Regions from separate parts of the Arthrobacter sp. BG5 genome, predicted to be linked through region 1. Evidence: predicted binding sites of a transcription regulator. Region 1 holds the regulator's gene; each other region holds the start of a gene.
The links. Region 1 encodes LexA, which represses DNA repair genes until DNA is damaged. Its sites were predicted from a motif close to TCGAACANNTGTTCGA; they were not measured.
Positions count from the first base shown of each region.

Region 1 (6,387 bases):
GAAACCGGCCGGGAAACCGGTCCCCGCCGCGCCCGGCACCGGTGCCGCCGGGCAGCGCAGGCGCACAGCGACGGTCTGCTAGTCTTAAAGACATGATCTTGAACTTCAAGTAGCCGGCACGGGCCTTCGCTTCCTTAGCGCAAGCCCCGTCCCCGCAGCGACGCAGGTTGTTACCTTCCGCTCAGTGCGCCCCTCCGTGATGCCGTGCATCACCTGTCGGCGCCAGATCCACTTGGAGTCAAGCCTGAAGCCGCAGGGCTTAAAACCACGCAGCGCCCGGCAGCAGTTTCCGGGGGAGCGCTGAACGGAACGTACCTCCCCGCCACCCGGCGTTATTACGCCGGATCCCTTCCGCATTTACCGCTCCGGCACGGAGCCCGTCCTGCCCGCGGCGCCGCAGTCGCCAGGCATCCCAGGAGGCACGGATGATCACTAGTCGTCAGCCCAGCGCGAATACCGCGCCACGAAACACCGATCAGCACTATTCTGAAGATGTAGACCCTTCAAAGGAGACCATGACCAGTCAGCCCAACACCGGACCCGATTCAGCCGCCCAGGACATGAGCCCTGCGGAAATCCAGGCTGTCATCGACCGGATCCTCTCCAAAGACGCCCCCGCCCCGAAGACCGGACGCAGTACCGGCACCGGGGCCGCCGGTGAGCCTAGGGCCGTGTTCGGCAAGGCCCAGGCGATTTCGCACCTGGATGAGGAACACAGCAGCTACGACGGCGACCAGCAGGACCTCGAGGAACGCCACGCCCTGCGCCGCACCGCCGGCCTGTCGACCGAACTCGAGGACGTCACCGAAGTCGAATACCGGCAGCTGCGCCTTGAGCGCGTGGTACTCGCTGGGCTCTGGACCGAAGGCACCCTGGCCGACGCCGAGAACTCCCTGCGCGAACTGGCAGCCCTGGCGGAAACCGCCGGATCCGAGGTGCTTGACGGGCTCGTCCAGCGCCGCGCCAAGCCGGACCCGGGCACCTTCCTGGGCTCCGGCAAGGCCCAGGAGCTCAAGGACATCGTGATGTCCACCGGCGCCGACACCGTGGTGGTGGACGCCGAGCTCGCCCCGTCCCAGCGGCGCGGCCTGGAAGACATCGTCAAGGTCAAAGTCATCGACCGCACGGCCCTGATCCTGGACATCTTCGCCCAGCACGCCAAGAGCCGCGAAGGCAAGGCCCAGGTGGAACTGGCGCAGCTCGAATACCTGCTCCCGCGCCTGCGCGGCTGGGGCGAATCGATGTCCCGGCAGGCCGGTGGCCAGGTGGGCGGCGCCGGAGCGGGCATGGGTTCGCGCGGCCCCGGTGAGACCAAGATCGAGCTGGACCGCCGCCGGATCCGCACCCGAATGGCCAAGCTGCGGCGTGAAATTGCCGCCATGAAGCCGGCCCGGGAAACCAAGCGCGCCAACCGCCGTCGTAATGCCGTGCCGTCGGTGGCGATCGCCGGCTACACCAACGCTGGTAAGTCCTCGCTGCTGAACCGCCTGACCGACGCCGGTGTGCTGGTGGAGAACGCCCTGTTCGCCACCCTGGACCCGACCGTCCGCAAGGCTGAAACCTCCGACGGGCTGGGCTACACCCTCGCCGACACCGTGGGTTTTGTCCGCTCGCTGCCGACCCAGCTGGTGGAGGCGTTCCGCTCCACCCTGGAGGAGGTCGCCGATTCGGACCTGATCCTGCACGTCGTCGACGTCTCGCACCCCGACCCGGAGGGCCAGATCGCGGCCGTCCGCACCGTGTTCAGCGAAGTCGACGCCCGCAAGGTGCCGGAGATCATCGTCCTGAATAAGGCCGACGCCGCCGACCCGTTCGTGATCGAACGGCTCAAGCAGCGCGAACCGCGCCACGTTGTGGTCTCGGCCCGCACCGGGGAAGGCATCCCGGAGCTGCTCAAAGCCATCAGCGAGGGTATTCCGCGGCCCAGCGTGAAGCTGGAACTGATGATTCCGTACAACCGCGGGGACCTGCTCAGCAAGCTGCACGAGACCGACGCCGAGATCATCAGCCTCGACCACGAGGAGACCGGCACCCGCGCCGTGGTGATGGTGCGCGAGGGGCTCGCGGCCGAACTGGATGCCTTCGTCAGCAATGACTGAACCAGCGGTGGCCGAGGGGGCGGCCGCGCCGTCGGACAGCGGCCCGGCCAAAAGCAGCCCGGCTAAGAGCAAGCCTCGAAACGGCCCGGCCGGCGAGCAGTTTGTGGTTGAACTGCTCGACCGGGCGGTCGCCGGCATGGGCGGTCAGAGCCGCGACGGCCAGCACGAAATGGCGCGGCAGGTGGCGCGCGCGATCGACACCGGCGACCACCTGCTGGTCCAGGCCGGCACCGGCACCGGCAAGTCGCTTGCCTACCTGATTCCGCTGATCGCGCATTCGCTGGTCAGCGACAAGCCCACCCTGGTCTCCACCGCAACCCTGGCCCTGCAGACCCAGATTGTCGGCAGGGACCTGCCCCGGCTGCTCAAGACCATCACCCCGGCCTTGGAGCGGCCGGTGAAGGTGGCGCTGGTCAAGGGCCGCTCCAACTATGTCTGCCGGCACAAACTCGAAGGCGGTTTCCCCTCCGAGGAACCGTCCGAGGGCCAGTTGTTCTCCCTCGGCGAAGACACCTCCGTGCCGCACTTCGCCGCCGCGGTGGGTGGTCCGTCCTCGCAGCTCGGCAAGGAGGTCGTCCGGCTTCGCGAGTGGGCCGAGGACACCCAGACCGGGGACCGCGACGAGCTGCTGCCCGGCGTGACCGACCGCGCCTGGCGGCAGGTCTCCGTCACCTCGATGGAGTGCCTGGGGGCGCAGAAGTGCCCGCTCGCCGCCGAATGCTTCAGCGAACTGGCCCGGCAAAACGCCGCCGACGCCGACGTGGTGGTCACCAACCACGCCATGCTGGCCGTCAGCGCCTTCGAGGGCCTCGCCGTGCTGCCCGAATACGACGTGGTGGTGGTCGACGAGGCGCACGAACTCCAGGACCGGGTCACGGGCGCCGTCTCCGGCCAGCTGTCCGTCGCCATGGTGCACGCCGCCGCCTCGGGCGCCCGCAAGCACACCGGGATCACCGTGGATGCGCTAAACAACGCCGCGTCCAACCTCGAGCTCGCCATTGAAGGCGTCCCCAGCGGGCTGATGCCCAACGGATTGAACAGCGAACAGCTCGACTGCGTAGACCAGCTCCGCGACGCCTGCCGCGCCGCGCTTTCGGACTCCAAGGGCGACAGCGCCAACACGGCCGACGGTGGCCGGCAGCTCGCGCGCTCCCGGCTGATGGTGATCCTGGAGCTCTGCGAACGGCTCCTGGCCGCCAAGGAGAACCGGGAAGTGGTCTGGTTCTCCCGCAATAGCAGCTTCGATCCGCAGCAGGGCTACTCGCAGCCTGACGACTCCGCGCCTGCCCTGATCAACGTTGCTCCGCTCAGCGTCGCCGGCCGGCTGCGCGAGGGACTGTTCGCCGACCACACCGTCGTCCTGACGTCGGCAACCCTGGCGATCGGTTCGGCCTTCGAGCCGGCGGCGGGAGGCCTCGGCCTGGTGGGTCCCGGCGCACCCAGCTGGACCGGCGTCGACGTCGGATCCCCCTTCGAATATCCCAAACAAGGCATCCTCTACGTTGCCAAGCACCTGCCCAAGCCGGGCCGGGGGACCTCGCCGGAAGCCCTCGACGAGCTCGAGAAGCTGATCCGCGCCTCCGGCGGCGGCGCCCTCTGCCTCTTCTCGTCGCGGCGCGCCGCCGAAGAGGCGGCCGAGGCGATGCGGCCCCGGCTGGGGATGAGCATTCTCTGCCAGGGTGAATCGACCATGACCGCGCTGGTGAAGCAGTTCGCCGACGAGCCGGACACCTGCCTCTTCGGCACCATGTCGCTCTGGCAGGGCGTCGACGTGCCAGGGAACTCCTGCCGCCTCGTCGTGATCGACCGGATCCCGTTCCCGCGGCCCGATGACCCGCTGATGACGGCCCGCTCCCGGGCGGTGGCCCAAGCCGGCGGCAACGGCTTTATGAGCGTCTCGGCGACGCACGCAGCGATCCGCCTCGCCCAGGGAGCCGGACGCCTGATCCGCTCGACGTCGGACAAGGGCGTGGTGGCGGTCCTCGATTCCCGGCTGTCCACCGAACGGTACGGCGCGTTCCTCCGGGCCGCGCTGCCGCCGTTCTGGCCCACCACCGACCCGTCGGTGGCGCTGGCAGCCCTCGAACGCCTCGGCAAAGAAACCCCGGCCAAGCAACAGGCCCAGCAACCCGCCAAGTAGGCGGGAAGGGCCGGCGGGGGTACCAATGGGCCGCGCTGGCGTTCCCGCCCGGTTCTTGTGAGCCCCGGGGCCGGCAGAGCCGGGTTTCCGCGGCTGCGGCGGCCCCGCACGCCGTCGTGCTGCCGACAACCGGGCGGGAACGCACGGAGGCCCCATCCGGAACCTCGGACGGGGCCTTTGGCGCTGCCGGTGGGGTGTGGCTGGCAGGGGTGGTGTGGCCGGGAAGCCGGCGGGGGAGGCTACAGGGAGCGCAGCACCGAGACGACCTTGCCCATAATGACGGCATGGTCGCCGAGGATCGGCTCGTACTGGGTGTTTTGCGGGAGCAGCCAGGTGTGGCCGTCGCGCTGGCGGAACGTCTTGACCGTGGCCTCGTCATCGAGCAATGCGGCAACGATGTCGCCGTTGACGGCATCGTTCTGACGCCGGACGACGACCCAGTCGCCGTCGCAGATGGCGGCGTCGATCATTGAATCACCGGCCACCCGGAGCATAAACAGTTCACCGTGGCCCACCAGCTGGCGCGGCAGAGGCATCACGTCCTCCACCACCTGGTCGGCCAGGATCGGGCCGCCGGCGGCGATGCGGCCGACGAACGGGACCATCGCGGTGTCCGTGGCGCTGGCGAGCTCGGCGACAGCCTGGCCGCCGACGGCGCGCAGGCCGCTGGACTTCTCCACACCGGAGATCGTGGTGGCACCCTCGTCCAGGGTCAGCGGCATCAGCACTTCCATGGCGCGGGGACGTTTGGGGTCACGCCGCAGGTAGCCGAGCTTTTCCAGCTGCGAGAGCTGGTGGGTGACGCTGGACAGGCTGGCCAGCCCGACGGTGTCGCCGATCTCGCGCATGGAGGGCGGGTAGCCGTTGTCTGTCACGGAACGCTGGATGGTCTCCAGGATCTTCTTCTGACGGACGGTAAGGCTCTTCGGCGCCCGGCCGGTCTGGGGGCTCCGCTGAGCGGCCCTCCCGCCGGCGGCTTGTGCTGCCATGTTCGCCATGCCTTTCCATTCCGCCCGGCTGCCGTGGCTGCCGGGACCGTTCGGTCCGAACAATGTCAGACCCCGCTGATCAACTGTTGCTGACCAACCCAAGTGGTTGTCCTGTGATTCAAAAGTAGGGCAGCCGCCAGGGTTTTTCAAACATTTGTTCTAGCGAGTCTCGACAATGTTCGTTCATAAGTGCTAAAACAGAAGCAGCGAAGTTCGAATATGTGTTCGAAGTTTCGAAGCCTTGCTGGCTCTTAGGGTTCGGCGGTGTGTTCGAAGTTTGGTGTTCGAGGGTTCGCGATCGAAGGTAATGCGTTCGATGGTTCGGCCGGTTGGCGGCAGGTACGTGGAGTACGCCGGGCGGCACAGATAAGTCCAGGAGGGCTCAGCTCATGTCAGCAGTAAGCGCTATTTCCGGTTCGTCCGTTTCCGCTCCCGCTCAGGAGGCGGCGCCCGCTGCTGCCTCCCGGCAGGCTCCGCTGAGGCTGACTCGCCGCGGACGCTTCGTCTTCTTCGGCCTGCCGCTGATCCTGCTGGCCGCCCTGGTCCTCTCCCTGGCCGGGTTCCTGAACGCCCCGGCCAAGGCCGCCGACTCGGCCGCGGAGCTCTCGCTCACACCGACCGTCACGGTGACGGTCCAGCCGGGGGAGTCGCTCTGGGCCATCGCCGGTGAGGTCGCCCCGGAGCGGGACCCCCGCGACGTTGTTGCCGACATCGTGCAGCTGAACAACCTCGAAGCCGCGCGGGTCATCCCCGGCCAGCAGCTCTACGTACCCGCCAAATAGACCACCCCGCCAAGGCCGCCGTCGGCCGCCCCGGCGGGCCCCGGGCGGTCACAGTTTCGGGGCCGGGGCCGGTCTCACTTAAACTGGGCAGGTGACTGACCAGCTAGAGCGCCTCAACCGACTGCCCCTCCGGACCAATCTGCGCGGACTGCGCCCCTACGGTGCGCCCCAGTTGGATGTCCCCATCCTGCTGAACGTCAACGAGAACACCCATGGCGTCCCGGCCGACGTCCGCGCGGCCATCGCCGAGGCCGTGACGGAGGCCGCCGCCGGACTGAACCGATACCCGGACCGCGAGTTCACCGAACTGCGCGAAGCCCTCGCCGAATACCTCGGCCACGGCCTGGACGCCGGCAACATCTGGGCAGCCAACGGCT
Region 1 is NZ_CM155268.1:3,449,488-3,455,874, forward strand. It holds gene hflX (GTPase HflX) at 516-2,099, shown strand; gene AC1MBE_RS15815 (ATP-dependent DNA helicase) at 2,092-4,239, shown strand; gene lexA (transcriptional repressor LexA) at 4,479-5,228, opposite strand; gene AC1MBE_RS15825 (LysM peptidoglycan-binding domain-containing protein) at 5,618-6,010, shown strand; gene AC1MBE_RS15830 (histidinol-phosphate transaminase) at 6,102-6,387, shown strand, end outside.

Region 2 (6,387 bases), 410 kb from region 1:
GTGCGCCTTCGCATGGCCGGCGTCATCGCCGCGACGTGTTGCTTCGCGGCACTGAACGTGGCGGCGCCCAAATACCTCGGCGACGCCACCGACGTCGTAGTCCGCAGCGTGGTCGGCGGAGCCTTCGACGAGCAGCGGCTTGGCCGGCTGCTGCTCGCGGTGGCACTGATGTACCTTGGCGCCTCGCTGTTCAGCTGGATCCAGGGTGCCTTGACCGCAACAGCGGTGCAGCGGCTGAGCTACGGGCTCCGTTCATCCGTGGAACAGAAGCTGCACCTGCTGCCCTCCAGCCATTTTGACGACCAGCACCGCGGCGACGTACTCAGCCGGGCCACCAACGACGTTGACAACGTCTCGCAGTCACTCAACCAGCTGCTGAACCAGCTGATCATGTCGGTGCTGATGCTCTCCGGGGCCCTGGCCATGATGTTCTGGCTCTCGCCGCTGCTGGCGTTGATCGCGCTCGCCTCGGTCCCCGTCTCGACCCTCATTACGGTCATTGTGGCGCGCAAATCGCAAGCGCACTTCACCGCACAGTGGGGCAGCACCGGCGAACTGCACGCGCACCTGGAGGAGTTCTTCACCGGGCACGAAGTCGTGAAGGCCTTCGGCCGGCAGGACGCTGCGGCGGTCACCTTCAGGCAGAGCAATGACCGGCTCTTCCGGTCCGCCTCCAGCGCGCAGTACCTGTCCGGCGTCGTGCAGCCCCTGATGATCTTCGTCTCCAACCTCAACTACATCGCGGTGGCCGTAATCGGAGCGCTGCAGGTGGCCGCCGGCACCATGACGGTCGGCGGTATCCAGGCCTTTATCCAGTTCAGCCGGCTCTTCAGCCAGCCGATGGGCCAGATCGGCGGCATGCTCACCCTGATGCAGTCCTGCGTGGCCTCGGCCGAACGCGTCTTCGCGCTGCTGGACGCCCCGGAAATACCCCCGGACCCGGCTGAGCCGGCCGCCGGCGCCGCCCGGGCCGCCGCCCTGCGCGCCGCCGACGGCGGGGACGCCGCGCCCCCCGGGAGGGTCACCTTCGAAAACGTCACATTCGGTTATACGCCGGGTTCCCCGGTGGTCCAGGACCTCTCCTTCGCCGTCGAGCCGGGCCAGACCGTCGCGATCGTGGGGCACACCGGGGCCGGCAAGACCACGGTGGTCAACCTCCTGATGCGGTTCTACGAGCTGGACTCGGGCCGGATCACGGTTGACGGCGCGGACATCGCCGAACTGCCCCGCGACGTGCTGCGGTCCGCCTTCGGCACCGTGCTGCAGGACGCGTGGCTGTTCACCGGCAGCATCCGGGACAACATCGAGTACGGCCGGCCCGGCGCCAGCGACGAGGAGATTCTCGCCGCCGCGCAGGCGAGTCACGTGGACCAGTTCGTCCGGGCCCTGCCGGCCGGCTACGCCACGATGCTCGGCAACGACGGCGATTCCCTCAGCCGCGGCCAGCGGCAGCTGATCTCGATTGCCCGGGCGGAGCTGTCCGGCCGCAGCATCCTGATCCTCGATGAGGCAACCAGCTCGGTGGACAGCCGCACGGAGGTGCAGATCCGGCAGGCCATGGCCCGGCTCCGGCAGGGCCGGACCAGCTTCGTGATTGCCCACCGCTTGTCCACAGTCCGGGACGCTGATCTAATTCTGGTCATGGACCACGGACGGATTGTTGAACAGGGGAACCACCAGCACCTGATGGCGCGGGACGGACTGTACAGCTCGCTGTACCGCGCCCAGTTCGCCGGCAGCGAACGGGCTGAGGATGTCCTGGAGCCGGAACTGTGAGTTCCGGCGAGCGGACAGCCGGCCGTTTCCCCGGCAGCTGGAAGCCCAATGCCGGCAGCTCGGTGCCGCTCTTCGAGCAGCTCAGGCTGAACATCATCGAGCAGGCCAACAACGGCTCCCTGGCCCCCGGCACCCGGCTCCCGGCCGTGCGCAGCCTGGCGGGCGAACTTGGCGTGGCACCGCACACCGTGGCGCGCGCCTATAAGGAACTTGAGGCCGCCGGCGTCGTGGCGACGCAGGGCAGGAACGGCACGGTTGTCTGTGCCCGCGACGAGGCCTGGGGTTCGCTCACGGCCGCCGCGGCGGAGTTCGCGGCGGCGGCCAAAGCCCAGGGTGCCAGCTTCGCCGAGGCCGTCCAGCTGCTGGCGGCCGCGTACGACCGGCACTAGCACATCTTCTACTAGCACAACCTCCGCCCGAATAGATATTCGAAGAAGTTTTCGATTAGCATTGGAGGCGTGCCTAAAGCCTTAGCTGAAGAACCCGCCGTCGATGTCCAGTCCGCTGCCGCACCGGTGAAGCCCGGGAAAGCGGTCAGCCCGCAGCCGTCCAGCCCGGCGTCGGCGGGCGCGGAACTGGCCCGCCCCGACTTGTCCCGCCTCGTCGTTAAGGGCGCACGCGAACACAACCTGCGCAACGTCGACCTCGACCTGCCGCGCGACGCGATGATCGTCTTCACCGGCCTCTCCGGCTCCGGCAAGTCCTCCCTCGCGTTCGACACCATTTTCGCCGAGGGCCAGCGGCGCTACGTGGAATCACTCTCCGCCTACGCGCGCCAGTTCCTGGGCCAGGTGGACAAGCCCGACGTCGACTTCATCGAAGGCCTCTCCCCGGCGGTGTCGATCGACCAGAAGTCCACGAGCAAGAACCCACGCTCCACCGTAGGCACGATCACCGAGATCTACGACTACATGCGCCTGCTCTGGGCCCGGGTGGGGCGCCCGCATTGCCCCGTCTGCGGCGAGCCGGTCACCAAGCAGACCCCGCAGCAGATCGTCGACCAGCTCCTGGAACTGCCCGAGGGCACCCGGTTCCAGGTGCTGGCGCCGGTGGTCCGCGGCCGCAAGGGCGAGTTTGTCGAACTGTTCAAGGAGCTCACCGCGAAGGGCTACTCCCGGGCCCGGGTGGATGACAAGCTGATCCAGCTTAGCGATCCGCCCAAGCTGGGCAAGCAGTTCAAACACACCATTGAAGTGGTGGTGGACCGCCTGGTCGTGAAGGAGGGCATCAGCCAGCGACTCACCGACTCGGTGGAAACCGCGCTGGGCCTGGCCGAGGGCCGGGTGCTGGCCGAATTCGTTGACCTCGACGCCGACGATCCGGAACGGATCCGCGCCTTCTCCGAGCACCTCGCCTGCCCTAACGAGCACCCCCTCGCCATCGATGAGATCGAACCGCGCTCGTTCTCGTTCAACAACCCCTTCGGCGCCTGCTCCGCCTGCAGCGGCATCGGCACCAAGCTGGAGGTCGACGAGGAACTCCTGATCCCCAACCCGGAGCTCTCCCTCTCCGAGGGGGCCATCGCGCCCTGGTCGCTCGGCACCGCCACCACCGAGTACTGGAACCGGCTCCTCGGCGGCCTGGCCAAGGAAATCGGCTTCAAGATGACCACGCCGTGGGAGAAGCTCTCCACCGAGGCCCGGCAGACCGTGCTGCACGGCAAGGACCACAAGGTCGTGGTGCAGTACCGCAACCGCTTCGGCCGGGAACGCAAGTACAGCACCGGCTTCGAAGGCGTGGTCCAGTACGTGCACCGCAAGCACACGGAAACGGATTCCGACTCGGCGCGGGACCGCTACGAGGAGTACATGCGCCAAGTGCCATGCCCGGCCTGCAACGGTGCCCGGCTGAACCCGGCGTCACTCTCGGTGTTGATCAACGGCAAGTCGATCGCCGAGGTCGCCGCGCTGCCGATGCGTGAGTGCGCGCACTTCCTGGACACCCTGGTCCTCAGCGGCCGCGAGGCCCAGATCGCCCACCAGGTCCTCAAGGAGATCCAGGCTCGCCTGACCTTCCTGCTCGACGTCGGCCTTGAGTACCTGAACCTGGAGCGGCCCTCCGGCACGCTGTCCGGCGGCGAGGCGCAGCGCATCCGCCTTGCCACCCAGATCGGGTCCGGCCTGGTCGGGGTGCTGTACGTCCTCGACGAGCCGTCCATCGGGCTGCACCAGCGCGACAACCGCCGCCTGATCGAAACGCTCACCCGGCTCCGGGACCTGGGCAACACCCTGATCGTGGTCGAGCACGACGAGGACACCATCCACGAGGCCGACTGGGTGGTGGACATCGGACCGGGCGCCGGCGAGCACGGCGGCATGGTCGTCCACTCCGGCTCCTACCAGGACCTGTTGAAGAACACCGAGTCCCTGACCGGCGACTACCTGTCCGGGCGGAAGTCCATCGAAGTGCCGAAGAAGCGGCGCAAGTACGACAAGAAGCGTGAGCTCAAGGTTGTCGGGGCCAAGGAAAACAACCTGCTCAACGTGGACGCGGCCTTCCCGCTGGGCCTCTTCACCGCCGTCACCGGCGTCAGCGGCTCCGGCAAGTCCACCCTGGTCAACGAGATCCTCTACAAGGTGCTCGCGAACAAGCTCAACGGCGCCAAGCAGGTCGCCGGGCGGCACAAGACGATCCAGGGCCTCGAGCACCTGGACAAGGTGGTGCACGTCGACCAGAGCCCCATCGGCCGCACCCCGCGGTCCAACCCGGCCACCTACACGGGCGTGTTCGACCACATCCGGAAGCTTTTCGCGGAGACCAACGAGGCCAAGGTCCGGGGCTACCAGCCGGGCCGGTTCTCCTTCAACGTCAAGGGCGGACGCTGCGAGGCCTGCTCCGGCGACGGCACGCTGAAGATCGAGATGAACTTCCTGCCGGACGTCTACGTCCCGTGTGAGGTGTGCCACGGCGCCCGCTACAACCGCGAGACGCTTGAGGTGCACTATAAGGGCAAAACCATCGCGGACGTGCTGAACATGCCGATCGAGGAGGGCGCCGAGTTCTTCGCCGCGTTCTCGCCGATCGCCCGGCACCTGCGGACACTGGTCGACGTCGGCCTCGGCTACGTACGGCTTGGCCAGCCCGCCACGACGCTCTCCGGCGGCGAGGCGCAGCGCGTGAAGCTGGCCGCGGAACTGCAGAAGCGCTCGAACGGCCGCAGCATCTACGTGCTCGACGAGCCCACCACCGGGCTGCACTTCGAGGACATCCGGAAGCTCCTGATGGTGTTGCAGGGCCTGGTCGAAAAGGGCAACACCGTGATCACGATCGAGCACAACCTCGACGTCATCAAGAGCGCGGACTGGATCGTCGATCTGGGGCCCGACGGCGGTTCCGGCGGCGGCCGGGTGGTCGCGTCCGGTACGCCGGAGCAGGTCGCCAAGTCCAAGGACAGCCACACCGCGGCGTTCCTCGCCGATATCCTCGGCTGAGCCCGGCAAGTATTCCGGACAACGCGCCATCAAGGCCATGACGCGCAATTGCCCTGCCGCTGCCGGTATTCCGGCAGCGGCAGGGCATTACCGCGCCGCCGTGCGACCAGCAGGGCGGCACGAAAGTATTCCTGAAGGTGTATGCGAGTTTCTGGCATTCCCCTACTCGTGAGAAACTAAGGCCCGTGACGCCTACAACAGTGCCCGTAATCTCGCCCGACGGCGAACTGCACGCGGCCGGCGCCGTCGGGGTCGTGCACACCGCCACGGCGCTTCACGCTACGATCACCAGACTCTCCGAATGTCCGGGGACCACAGCCCTGAATGAGGTGCACACCATTGGCAATGTTTGACGCGATCCGCTGGACCACGCGCGGGCTCATTTCCTCCACGTGCCGGCCCACCGTCGTCGGACTCGAGAACGTGCCCAAAGAGGGCCCGTTTATCGTGGCGCCCAACCACCTGTCCTTTTTGGACAGCGTGATCGTCCAGGCGCTGATGCCCCGCCCCGTCGCGTTCTTCGCCAAGGCGGAATATTTCACCACGGGCGGCGTCAAGGGCAAGGTGATGAAGTCCTTCTTCGAGGCTGTCGGCTCCATCCCGGTGGAACGCGGCGAGCAGGCCGCCAGTGTCCAGGCATTGAAGACGCTGCTGGACATCCTCGACGCCGGCAAGGGCGTTGGAATCTACCCGGAGGGTACCCGCTCCCGCGACGGCATCCTCTACCGGGGCCGCACCGGCGTCGGCTGGCTTGCCCTCACCACGGGCGCCCCCGTGATCCCGGTCGGGTTGATCGGCACGGAGAACCTGCAGCCGGCGGACAGTAACAAGGTCACCCCGCAGCACTTCACCATGAAGGTGGGCGAGCCGCTCTATTTCGACAAAACCGGCCCGGACCACTCCCTGCCGGCGCGGCGCCAGGTCACGGACCGGATCATGGACGCGATCGCGGAACTCAGCGGACAGCAGCGGGCCACCACGTACAACCAGAGCAAGAGCGTCGATTAGCCGCGCCACAGCGCGGGTGTACCTCGTGCGGAGGGGCGCGGTCGGCTGCGCGCCGGCCGGCTCAGTAGAATGGACTGGTGGCAAATCCAGCTAGTTACCGCCCCCAGACGGGGGAGATCCCGACCAACCCGGGCGTTTACCGCTTTCGCGACCCGCACGGCCGGGTCATCTA
Region 2 is NZ_CM155268.1:122,200-128,586, forward strand. It holds gene AC1MBE_RS00570 (ABC transporter ATP-binding protein) at 13-1,776, shown strand; gene AC1MBE_RS00575 (GntR family transcriptional regulator) at 1,773-2,165, shown strand; gene uvrA (excinuclease ABC subunit UvrA) at 2,352-5,207, shown strand; gene AC1MBE_RS00585 (lysophospholipid acyltransferase family protein) at 5,547-6,215, shown strand; gene uvrC (excinuclease ABC subunit UvrC) at 6,293-6,387, shown strand, end outside.
Region 2: the regulator LexA is predicted to act here: its motif matches at 2,193-2,208, upstream of uvrA (excinuclease ABC subunit UvrA).

Region 3 (6,387 bases), 710 kb from region 1:
CTCGATCTGGAAGCAACCCAGGGTGTGGGTGCTGCGGATCAGCTCATAGGTGGGTTCGTCGTCGAGCGGGACGGCATTAAGGTCAATCCGGCCGTCCGCGGCGATGTAGTCCGGGCCGGCGCCGTCCGGCCCCGAAGGGTGTTGGCCGGCCGCCACCACCTCGGCCTTGGACGGATGCAGCCGGATCACCTCCCGGACGGCGAAGGCCATGGCGCTCTGCATGCGGACGCCCAGGACGTCGAGTTTGAGCATGCCCATCGGATCCATGTCGTGCTTGTCGAACTGGCTCATCGGCAGGCCCAGGCCGCTGGGCTGCACGGGGGTGCGGTCCAGCAGGGTCGCGTCGCCCAGGATGACCCCGCAAGGGTGCATCGAGATGTGGCGCGGCAACCGGTCCAGCCGTTCGGTCAGGTCCACCAGCAGGTCCAGCTGCTGGTTTTCGGCGAAGTCCCGCTGCTCCACCCGGCCGGCGAATTCCTTCAGCTCCGGTTTCTCCACCAGCGCCTCGCGGAAGTTCCGGGCCGAAAACCGCCACAGCTGCTTGGCGATCTCGTCGATGTCGCCGCCGTCCATGCCCAGGGCCAGGCCGGCGTCGCGGACCGCACCGCGGGCGCGGTAGCCGTTCTGCATGCTCATCAGCGTGACGCGCTCGGAGCCGAAGCGCTCAAAAATCTTCCGGTACACGTTGTGCCGTTCGGCGCTTTCGACGTCGATGTCGATGTCCGGCAGGGTGGCCCGGTCCCGGGAGAGGAAGCGTTCGAAGATGAGGTCGTGCTGCAAGGGATTGACTTGGCTGACGTCAATCAGGTAATTCACCAGGCTGGAGGCGCCCGAGCCGCGGGCGGCGGCCCGGACACCCATGTCCAGGATCATCCGGGACACCTCGGCGACGGTGAGGAAATAGGAGGCGAAACCCAGGCCGTCGATGATCCGCAGTTCGTGCTCCAGCCGGGCGCGCAGCTCTTCGGCAGGCTTCCCGGTGATCCCGGGGAAGCGCCGGTTGATGCCCGCCTCGCAGCGTTGGGTGAGCTCCACCAGCGGGTCCCCCGCGATCCCGATCACCGCGGCTTCCGGCACCACCGGCTGCTTCCAGCCCATGTCCGTGACCGGATTCATCCGGCAGCGGTCCGCGAGCGCCTCGGTGTGCGCCAGCAGGCTCTTGAGGTCCGCTGCGCCGTAGCCGGCGGCGTGCATGATTTCCTGGCCCAGCCGCTGCATCTGCGCGGCGGATTTCAGCCAGCCCTGCCCGTTGGGTTGCAGCAGCGGCGCGGCGGAGAGCTCAGGCAGGGATTTCAGCGTCCGGGCGGAGTCCAGCACGTCGGCCGTCGCGGCCCCGTCCTCGGCGCAATACCGCACCGCGTTGCTCAGCACCGCGGGGACGGCGTGTTCCGCGGCGAGTTTGATCATCCGCACCGCGTGGGCCGTGCTCAGCGGTTCGCCGGGCGGGCTGAGCTGGGAGACCACCTCGGCGGCGAGGGTTCCGGCCGGCATGGCGTCCAGCCAGCGTTTGAAGAGCGTGCGGGGGCGGAGGTACCGCCGGCCCCCCATGGACCGGCCGACGTCGGAGTCCGGGCCGATCAGCACGGTCAGGACCGGTTCCAGGGTTTGCGGATCGAGGGCGCGGGAGGCCAGTTCCGCCCTGGTCACGGCGACGGGCACCGTTCCCCCGGCCTTGCCCGTGGTGCGGGCGTGGGCATCGGAGACCAGCCGGCAGAGCGCCCGGTAGCCGGCGCCGCGGTTCTGCCCGTGAGCCAGCACGACGACGCGCCCGCCGAGCTGGGTGCGGTGGTCGCCGTCGTCGTCAAAGACTGCCAGGTCGACCCCCACGACGGGGTCCAGCCCGGCCGCCATGCAGGCCTTCAGGTGTTTGACCGTGCCGTAGAGTCCGTCGCGGTCCGTGCAGGCGAGCGCCGTGGCCCCGTCCGCGGCGGCGGCAGCGGCCAGTTCCTCCGGCCAGGACACCCCGTAGTGGGCGCTGAACGCGGTGGATACGTGCAGGTGGGTAAAGCTCATGCCGATTCAGGCTTCCGGAGGGTGTGCAGGGCGTCGTGGATCCGCAACAGCCGCCAGCGGCCGCTGCCCAGATGCCGGCTCAGGTCAAGGGTGAGTGTCCGCTCCGGGTTGCGTTCCTCCCGGACCTGGACCCGCCAGATCTCGTGGTCCACCAGCCCGGCGCCGCCGCCCAGCGGCGCCCGCTGTTCCTCGGCCCACCACTGGCGCCGTTCAAACCAGCGGAGCGGTTCGGCGCAGACGACGTAGTGCTGCCCGGCCCATTCCAGGGACAGCGGCTGGCCCTCCGGGGCGCAGGCGACGTCCACCGACTCGCTGAACATCCCCATGCTGCCTCCCATACGCGCTGAATTGCACCAAGGACCCTGTGCTTCATGAAGAAAAGATCCTGGCAGTTATTCGAATATATCTTCGAACAATTCAAGTCTACGCCGGGCCCGGGACAAAACCTAGATGGGGGTGGACGGACGAAGGCACAGGTAGCAGGATTGAGCTATGAGCTCCCACAGCGCACTCCTGAAGCACGTAAGCATCGCCGCCAAGGATTCAACCTTGGTGGCGAAGTTCGATATAGACGGGAACATTCCGAGTTCCGGCGCCTACGTGGTGGGCCTCGTGGCGGCCACTCCGGACCACTCGCACCAGCGCCGGATGGAAATCGAGTTCATGAACGGCGAGGCCGTGTCCTTTTTCTGCTTCAGCCATGACGGCACGGAGGAGAACTTTGACCTCAAGGGTGTGGAGCACTCCGGCAACACCATCACGGGGAACTTTCCGCTCAGCACGGTGATGGGGCTGACCAAGGGCCATCTGATGACGGCGTACAGCGACTGCGAGGGCAGGGACTACCAGGCCAACGTGCCCGTCGAGGAGTCGCTCTAGAAGAGCCCAGCCCTAGCTGGTGGCTTTGTACACATCCAGCTCGAGCCTGATGAAGGCGTCGATCATGGCCTTGTAGGTCTGTTCAACGATTTCGGTGTCGATGTCCTTCTGCTCCGCCGTGGACTTGACGTGTTCCAGGACCCGCTCCACCCGGCCGGGGGCACGGACCTCGGCGCTGTCCGCCTTGAGGGTACCGGCGATCCGGATCAGCCGTTCACGGCGCCCGATCAGCGCGACAATCTGCTCGTCCACCTCGTCGACGGCCACCCGCACGGCGGCGAGTTGTTCCTTGTCGGCCTGGGCGTCTTTGGCGTCACGGTGATGTGTGGACATGTCCATGACAGTATCGAAAGATGCAACCACGAGTCGACTTCATCTCATTGGGTGTCCGCAGCGTTGACGCCTCGCGCCGCTTCTACGTTCAGGGCCTCGGCTGGCCGGTCCATCGCGAGGTTCCCGGCGAGGTCATCTTCCTGCAGGCCAACCACGGCCTCATACTCTCGCTCTGGGACGCCGGGCAGATGCAGGCCGAGGCGGCCACTGACGCCCCCGCCGGCGTTCCCTGCATTACGCTCAGCCACAACGTGGGCAGCGCCGACGCGGTGGACACAATAATGCGGCAGGCGGAGGCTGCCGGGGCCGCCGTCGTGGCGGCGCCCACGACCCAGCCCTGGGGCGGGTACACCGGCTACTTCGCCGATCCGGACGGCTTCCGCTGGGAGGTCGCCTTCAACCCCACCTGGACGGTCGACGCCGGCGGAAAGGTCACGGTCTAGGCGCCCTAGTCGCCGGCGATAACGTGGGTTGAAAACACTTCTGCCGATGGGCCGCCCGCTGCGACGAATTCACTCAATAGCGCCAGCCCCACTGAAAGCGGCAGGGAGAGCCTTCCCCGGTACTGGGGCTCGAGCATTGTATCCGGCGACGATCCCCATTCATCCGGTTCACCCACAAGCCTGGTGAATGTGCGTCCACGAACAAACGGTTTCTCAAGTTTCCCGGTCATTCGTTGTTCCAGAACGTGCGAGTCCACGGAGAGCAGACTCAGTGTCATCAGTTCGGGACGCGCCGCTTTTTCGAGCCAGCGTCCGAAGCCTAGAAAGTAGCTCGCCCGTATCTCGCTGGCAAGGACTCCGGCTTCTTCCTGCAGCTCACGGTTGGCCCCGTTAGCCGCCAATTCCGCCAGCGAAAGCGAAGCGCGACCCTGAAAATCTCGGGGCTCCAGCGCACCCGAGCCGCTCGGAGCCAACTGTCCGCCGCTATTGAGATTATGAATTCCCTGATCCACTATGAGCAGCTTGCCATCGCTGGTGAATGCCATGACAGAGGTGCCAACCACGTTCACAAGCCATGAGTCGTGGAAGTCCCTGAGCGCCCCGCGCCGGTTAATGAATAGTCTTCGCCCGTGGTCTGCGGTGAAACGACCAGCTTGGCTTACGTCGTGGAGTGCAAGTTGGTCCGTTGCGATGTGCTGAAAGTAGGTTGCGGGCTGAAAATCTATCCAGCGAGGCAGCTCAGACGCGGCCGTCCCGACACCGACGTTGGAGTTCCAGCCAAGGATGGGCCCGTCAAAGACATGCCTAAGCTTGATCTTTTCGTCGAGAAAGCGTTGGCCGAGGGCGCTGAGTGCCGGGGGCACCGTGAAGGGTTCGGAATCCAGCCTCGCCTCCAGTCCGTGCCGTATGGCCGCGCTCACCAGTGCATCCGAGAGGAACGATCCGTGTGGAAACTTCCGATAAGTGAACCGACCGTGGTTGCTTGTCGCCTGCGCCACGCTGTCGAAGGAATCGCTCACGCGCGGCTCGAACACCGTCGACGCAACTGAGCGCCGGTGGGCTCTCACCTCCATGTACAGCAACGCAAATGAGACTGCCGCCAGGAGCATGTTGATCCATTCCGGGATGGTAATCCAGACCCCGAGAAGGCCAATCACAGCAAGTGCAGTGCTGAGGATGATCCACCGCAGCCCACTGGCCCTTCGCCGGATTCGATAGACCGCGGTAGCCGACTCACGACCAAAAATTGTCACCATTGCCCCCTTGGTTGACCCAGACTCTCATCGGGACAAATGTACCTTCGTCCCGGCCTGCAAACCCGCACGCGGCGTGGAAGGTAGCAACGTCCGGGGCGCGCGTCCCCTAGAACAGGCTGCCGACCGGCTCGATCAGCTCCGGGGAATCGTTCCTGACATTCCCGACGGCGGTGCCGACGGCGTCGATCCGCCAGCCCTCGGCGACGTCGTGCGCGCCGGCCCGGACCAGGCCCACGAGGGCGGCGGCGTCCCCGGCCTGCGGGTCCAGCCAGGTTTCCATCGTCGTACGGTCCATCGGCAGCGGGACGCGGTCGTGCAGGGCCGTCAGTTCCGCCAGCATGCCGTCCGCGTAGCCTTCCGGCGGCGAGTCGGTGGTGAGGATCGACGTCGAGAGCAACCACCGCTCGGGGTCCCCCTCGGCCTTGGACGGGTCCTTCCACCATTCGTAGAGCCCGGCGAACACCACCGGGCTGCCGTCCTTCGGGTGCACGTAGTACGGCTGCTTGCCGCGGCCTTCGCCCTTCCACTCGTAGTAGCCGTCCGCCGGAACGGCGCAGCGCCGGGCGCGGGTGGCCTTCCGGAAGGCCGGCTTCTCCAGCACGCTCTCGCTGCGCGCGTTGATCATTTTCGAGCCGATGCCGGGGTCCTTGGCCCAGGACGGCACGAGTCCCCAGCGGGCAAGGTGCAGCTGACGCACGGGCGCGCCGTCCACCAGCCGCTCCAGCAGGATCGGCACGTCGGCGGTCGGCGCGACGTTCCAGGACGGCGGAATCACGATCTCTTCTTCCAGTTCGGCGTCGAACTCGGCCAGCAGGTCCCCGACGGCCCGGGCCATCACGTAGCGTCCACACATGGCACCAGCATGCCACCGTGCCGAATCTGTGTCATCCGGACGGCCACCGGGAATAGTGCCGGGTATTACGGCGGGGAACACGTCCGGTAAACAGGACCCCGAGGTCAGGCCGCCCCCAGCGCCTTCGGGAATAGCGGGCTTCGGGTTACGGTTATTGACAGTGACGTACGACTTATATCGGCAACCGGCGCTGCCACTCATCACCGTCAACCAGCGCCGTCAACCAGCTTTGAGGAGACCTTCGTGGATTTCACCCCCGATTCCGGCACCATCACCATGTTCTCGACCACCTGGTGCGGCTACTGCAACCGGCTGAAGAAGCAGCTGGACGCCCAGGGCATCGGGTACACCGAGATCAACATCGAGGAAGTCGAGGGCACCGCCGAACTCGTGGAGCAGCTCAACGGAGGCAACCGCACGGTCCCCACCGTGCTCTTCCCGGACGGCACCGCCGCCACCAACCCTTCCGCGGCCGAGGTCAAGAGCCGGCTCGCGGCCTAAGCCACCTTTTCAGGACACCCCCACACCACTTGCGGCGCGGACTCCCGGCTAACCCCAGGAGCCCGCGCCGTGCCGCTTCCGCCAGGCAGCGGTGATGAAAGGAGCCAGC
Region 3 is NZ_CM155268.1:418,535-424,921, forward strand. It holds gene AC1MBE_RS01830 (DNA polymerase III subunit alpha) at 1-2,013, opposite strand, end outside; gene AC1MBE_RS01835 (DUF6504 family protein) at 2,010-2,339, opposite strand; gene AC1MBE_RS01840 (hypothetical protein) at 2,506-2,892, shown strand; gene AC1MBE_RS01845 (chorismate mutase) at 2,905-3,231, opposite strand; gene AC1MBE_RS01850 (VOC family protein) at 3,246-3,668, shown strand; gene AC1MBE_RS01855 (hypothetical protein) at 3,674-4,924, opposite strand; gene AC1MBE_RS01860 (SOS response-associated peptidase) at 5,031-5,777, opposite strand; gene AC1MBE_RS01865 (mycoredoxin) at 6,021-6,278, shown strand.
Region 3: the regulator LexA is predicted to act here: its motif matches at 2,410-2,425, upstream of AC1MBE_RS01835 (DUF6504 family protein).